DNA from 2 places in the Psychromonas saccharinae genome. Region 1 is predicted to be linked to the other one. Evidence: predicted binding sites of a transcription regulator. Region 1 holds the regulator's gene; the other holds the start of a gene.
The links. Region 1 encodes sigma-54, which starts transcription at its own class of promoters, with help from an activator protein. Its sites were predicted from a motif close to GTTGGCACGNNNNTNGNNT; they were not measured.
Positions count from the first base shown of each region.

Region 1 (3,221 bases):
AGCAATGCCATCGAATCAGACTATTCACAACCTATTCATGTCAGCTCATTACAACAGCATGCAAAAATGGCAGAAAATAAAGTTATTTTTTCAAAGGAAGTGTTATTAACCCAAGGCACTATCAAAATAACTAGCAACACATTAACCGTTGAACGAGATACAAAAATAAATAGCGAAAAGATGACTGCAGAAGGATTACCTGCCACCTTTTACCAAACGCAAAACGATGGTCGCCCATTAACAGCAAAAGCCAATTATATTAGTTATAATGTTGCGGAGGGGAAAATCACGCTCAGTGGCAGTGCACAAGTTAAACAGCTTGATAGTGAAATTAATGCTTCAAAAATAGTCTATTTTCTTAAAACAAAAGAACTTATTGTAGGCACGGGAGAATCTAATAAAGATCGAGTTAATACTGTTTTTCTCCCTTCTCAATTTGAAAAAACGAAACAAGACACAACTAACTCGAATAAAGAAGAATAAATCAAATGGCTGAATTAATAGCAAAAGGCTTAGTAAAAAGTTATAAAGGTCGTACCGTTGTTAATGGCGTTAGTATTACCGTGAAAACCGGTGAAATTGTAGGATTACTTGGTCCAAATGGAGCAGGTAAAACAACATCTTTTTATATGGTTGTTGGCCTAGTAAAACAAAATGCAGGCACTATTTTTTTAGACCATGAAGATCTTTCTAACCAACCAATGCACATTCGTGCACAAAAAGGGATTGGTTATTTACCGCAAGAAGCATCTATTTTTAGACGTTTAACGGTAACTGAAAATATCATGGGCATTTTACAAATGCGTAAAGAGTTATCACAAGCGGAGCGCCTAGAGAAACTAGAAATGTTACTCGAAGAGTTTCATATAACCCATATACGTAGTAATAAAGGAATGAGTTTATCGGGCGGAGAGCGTCGCCGTGTAGAAATTGCACGAGCATTAGCAACTGAACCCAAATTTATCCTTTTAGATGAACCCTTTGCAGGGGTTGATCCTATTTCAGTTATTGATATTAAAAATATTATTCAACAGCTTAGGGATAGAGGTTTAGGCGTACTAATCACAGATCATAATGTACGTGAAACACTGGATGTTTGCCAACACTCATATATTGTTAGCCATGGTGAAATTATTGCAATTGGAACCCAAGATGAAATCTTAGCAAATGATCAAGTTAAACAGGTTTATTTAGGCAATGAATTCACACTCTAAGCTAACAATGGTTGAATAGGAGGAAAAAATATTTTGATGAAACAAGGGTTACAATTGAAGATGGGTCAGCAACTCGCCATGACTCCTCAATTACAGCAAGCAATTAAATTATTACAACTTTCTACACTCGATTTGCAGCAAGAGATCCAAAATGCGCTCGACGAAAACCCACTACTTGAACAAGATGACAAAACAAGCAGTGAAGAAGCACATAAAGAACAAGACAGTAGTCAAATTGATACTTCGGAAGCAATCACAAAGCAAGAATTTTCTGACGATCTTCCTGCGGAAACTGATTGGGAAGAATCCTATAGCCCAGTTCCAACGACCTCCGTTGCTTCAGGTGGTGCAAGCTATGAAGGTGAAGATACAGTTTATCAAGGTGAATCATCAAATACATTACAAGACCACTTACTGTGGCAAATGGAACTAACACCTTTTTCTGAAACTGATCAACTTATTGCGACTTCTATTATCGACTCGATTGATGAATCAGGTTATTTAACAAGTACGTGTGAATCTATTTTAGAAAGCTTAAGTGTTGATATTGAAGATCTTGAACTTGATGAAATTCAAGTTGTATTAAAACGTATTCAACATTTTGATCCGATTGGTGTTGCAGCCCGTTCCACCCAAGAGTGTTTACAAATTCAACTTCAACATTTAGCCCCCGATACTGAATGGCTAGCCGAAGCGCAAATGGTATTAGAGTGCCATATGGATTTATTGGCAAATCGCGATTACCGCACATTGGCTAGAAAAACAAAATTAAAAGAAGCGCAACTTGCTGAAGTTATGCGTTTAATTCAAAGTTTAGAGCCTCGTCCTGGCAATCAAATTGAAGAATCACATGCACAATATATTGTCCCCGATGTTTACGTAAAAAAAATAGCAGGACAATGGCGTGTTTCATTAAATCCAGACTGTGATCCAAACCTATCGGTCAACACCCAATACGCTAATTTATGTAAAGGTAATATTAGTAAAAGTGATTCACAATTTATTAAGGGCCACTTACAAGAAGCAAAATGGTTTATTAAAAGCTTAGAAAGTCGTAATGAAACACTCTTAAAAGTGTCTAATTGTATTGTTCAACAACAACAAGCCTTTTTTGAATACGGCGATGAAGCAATGAAACCAATGGTATTAAATGATGTTGCCTTTGCAGTAGACATGCACGAATCGACTATTTCTCGTGTAACTACGCAGAAGTTTATGCATACACCAAGAGGTATTTATGAACTTAAATTCTTCTTTTCTAGCCACGTTGCAACAGAAAGTGGTGGTGAATGTTCATCAACAGCTATTCGCGCTTTAATTAAAAAGCTCGTCAGTGCAGAACTAACAACAAAACCTTTAAGTGATAATAAAATAAGTAAATTACTTGAGGAACAAGGTATAAAAGTAGCGCGTCGTACGATTGCAAAATACCGAGAGTCGTTAGGTATCCCACCTTCTAATCAACGAAAACAATTACTCTAACAACTTTAATTCGATGTTCACTTATGTATTAAAAGCGAGGTGAACACGAATAAAATTAAATAATTCAGTGATATCCTAGCGTTATCCATAAAGTTTTCTCTACAGGTTGTTAAATTTTTAATTAATATTAAAAAAATGAGTATTTCTTGATACGTATTTACCTGTAAACTGCTAAACTTTCGCGCTTCTTAATATCGCAGCTAAAGTAGATTAAAATATGAAAATATCGACCCTATTAACTAAAGACTCTGTATTTAGTCAAGTACGTTGTACCAGTAAAAAATCTGCACTCGAAATAATCAGTCATATTGCAGCGGAAAAACTGGATATCGATGCACAGAGACTTTTTAATGATCTCATTAGTCGCGAAAAAATTGGTTCTACGGGCGTAGGCTCGGGTATTGCAATTCCGCACGTAAAAATTGACAGCAGCTTACCTGCGACAGCAGTTTTTATACAATGTGAAACACCTATTGATTATGATTCCTATGACGGTAACAAAGTGGATATACTGTTCGCGATATT
Region 1 covers NZ_CP195153.1:3,189,055-3,192,275, forward strand. Annotated here, with positions in the region: gene lptA (lipopolysaccharide transport periplasmic protein LptA) at 1-483, shown strand, start outside; gene lptB (LPS export ABC transporter ATP-binding protein) at 489-1,214, shown strand; gene ACR30L_RS14295 (RNA polymerase factor sigma-54) at 1,251-2,696, shown strand; gene ptsN (PTS IIA-like nitrogen regulatory protein PtsN) at 2,914-3,221, shown strand, end outside.

Region 2 (3,221 bases), 2.1 Mb from region 1:
AATTCAGGGACTTCATTCCACGGCGTTCCCGGTGCAACATCTTGATTAGGCTCACCAAGAACAGGTTCATAAACCCAATTGCACACGGTACATAACATATTTTGATCTTCTGCAACTTGGGTCGTTTCAATGGCAGACGTTGCCGCGACAGGCTCAGTACTATTAACGGAGGATGCTACTTTACCATTCTGTGCCACTGATTTAGTCGTAATAGATTGAATATTACTAATATCATGCAATGCCCATTTTTTTGCAATTTCTCGACCATGCTCACGGCATTCGTTCATCGCTTTTCCATCAGGTCGCCATTTTGTTTTTAAACTAACAACCGTTTCAAAACCAGCATCCATTAAGCGTGTATTAATTCGGTCAACCGCCCCACCGTTCCAACCATAACTACCAAATGCACCTGCTTTTTTTGCTTTAAAACGCAATCCAGTTATTTCTTCTAACATCGCAGCTATCTGAGGCATCATGACATTATTCATGCTTGGAGAGCCGACTAATATGCCCTTTGAACGGAAAACATGAGATAAAATTTCGTTTTTGTCCTGACGAGAAACATTGAATACTTTCACTGCAACAACAGGATCAATATCATGTATTCCCTGTGCAATAGCATCCGCCATCATGCGTGTATTATTCGACATAGAATCATAAAAAATAGTAATTCTATCTTCTTGATAATTATCAGCCCACTCTAAATATTGATGAATAATTTGGGTCGGATCATCACGCCAAATAACGCCATGGGCAGTTGCGATCATATCAACCGGTAAATTAAAACTAAGTACCTCTTTAATTTTAGCCGTTACAAGTGCACTAAAAGGCGTCAATATATTTGCGTAATAACGTAAACACTGTTCTTTTAATTCATGTTGGTCGACTTCATCATTAAATAAATGTTCATCACAATAATGTTGACCAAATGCATCATTACTAAACAACACTGCATCATTGGTAAGGTAAGTCATCATGCTATCTGGCCAATGTAACATAGGAGTTTCTACAAAAACTAACTGCTTGCCATTACCAATATCAAGTGTGTCACCGGTTTTTACAATATTAAAGTGCCATTCTGAATGATGGTGCTGGCCGGTAATTGAATCAATTGCATTTTCTGTACAGTAAATAGGCGTATTAGGGATTTTAGCCATCAATGCTGGCAAGGCACCGGAATGATCTTCTTCGGCGTGATTAATGACAATATAATCTATTATATTAAGGTCAATATCTGCTTCTAGGTTTTGAACAAATTGCAAGCTGAAGCGATGATCAACAGTATCAATTAATACATTTTTTTCTTCACGAATTAAATAACTATTATAACTCGTCCCCTTAGTTAATTTAAATTCCATGCCATGAAAATTTTCAACTTCCCAATCACGTTGTCCAACCCAATGAATATTGTTTTTAATATGAATAGTCATACTTGTTCCTATAAAATGATAAAAATAATTAAAAGTTATTATCTCTATAGCAAACTACGAGCCAAAAATTAAATGATTGATTACAAAGGACAAATAAACAAACCCAGATAGTAAATGTCATTTAGACACTATATTTTTATTGTTATTTAAACACCGAGAGTGTCATAATAACAATTATAAATTCAAAACGAAGCCATCGTTAATATGAACAGCAAATATAAAGCATTCACACAATTAGCCATCGACCTAACCACCAGTGTTTCAGGCCAAGATCGATTTGAACAACTCCTTTTTACTATCCGTAATTTATTCAATTGTGATGCCTCTGCATTATTGGCTTTCCAACATCAACAGTTCGCCCCACTAGCGATTGATGGTCTTTATGATGATGTTTTAGGTCGACGCTTTAATATTCAAGAACACCCAAGATTAGAAGCAATTGCACGGGCGGGCGATGTCGTTCGTTTCCCTTCAGATAGTCAATTACCCGACCCCTACGATGGGCTAATTCCAAACCATGAAGGCGAATTGAATATTCATTCCTGTATCGGCTTACCACTACTTGCCAATAACCACCTTATTGGCGCACTAACCATTGATGCATTCAACCCAGAACAATTTGAACAGTTTAGCGATGATGATCTACGTATTATTAGTGCGCTTGTGGCGGCGAGCCTTCATACTTCGTTATTAATGGAAAAACTCGAAAATCAGGTGGGTATTTTTAACCATGAAGAAAACCTCGATTCTCTTGTTTACCAGCCAACCGAAATGATCGGACAATCTCAAGGGATTATCGAATTACAATCGCATATTAGTGCCGTTGCAGATACTGATTTATCTGTTTTAATCACTGGTGAAACAGGGGTGGGTAAAGAATTAGTCGCCTCGGCACTTCATAAACAATCAGCACGTAGTGAAAATAATTTAATCTATTTGAACTGTGCAGCGTTGCCTGAATCTGTGGCTGAAAGTGAATTATTTGGTCATGTCAAAGGCGCATTTACAGGTGCAATTAGTGATCGCAAGGGTAAGTTTGAACTGGCCAATAACAGCACACTCTTCTTAGATGAAGTCGGCGAATTGCCACTCTCATTGCAAGCAAAATTATTACGCGCCCTGCAATACGGTGATATCCAACGTGTTGGTGATGAAAAAAGTTTAAAAGTGAATACGCGTATCGTTGCTGCGACAAATAGAGCATTACATGAAGAGGTCAAAGCAGGACGATTTCGTGCTGACCTGTATCATCGCTTAAACGTATTTCCAGTACACGTTCCACCATTACGTGAGCGAGATAATGATGTTGTCTTATTATCGGGATTCTTTGCCGAGCGCTGCCGCGCAAAATTAGGCTTTGATAATATTAGTATAGAACCAGAAGCGATCGGGCTTATTCAACATTATGACTGGCCTGGCAATGTCCGAGAATTAGAACATGCAATCAACCGTGCAGCCGTCATTGCTAAATCACAGGCAATTGACTCCTTTCTTCTTTTACAAAAAAAACATTTTCAGCTCAATATTGATGATTCTCAAACACAATCACCCACACTATCATCTAATGAACCCACTTCAACCATTAAAACAGGGTTACGAGAAGCCACGGATAAATTTCAATCGGGTGTTATTCAACAAGCTTATAAAGAAAATGGCAATAATTGGGCGACAACGGCAAAACGCCTAAAACTTGATCCAGGCAATCTCCACCGATTAGCTAAGCGACTTAACCTTAAGTAAAGTATAATTGTCTTTCACCTTTAAGATATTCATATTACGTGTTGCTGATTT
Region 2 covers NZ_CP195153.1:1,058,740-1,061,960, reverse strand. Annotated here, with positions in the region: gene norV (anaerobic nitric oxide reductase flavorubredoxin) at 1-1,430, opposite strand, end outside; gene norR (nitric oxide reductase transcriptional regulator NorR) at 1,635-3,170, shown strand.
Region 2: a site for sigma-54 is predicted at 1,478-1,496, ahead of norV (anaerobic nitric oxide reductase flavorubredoxin). Genes of this name have one in related genera too.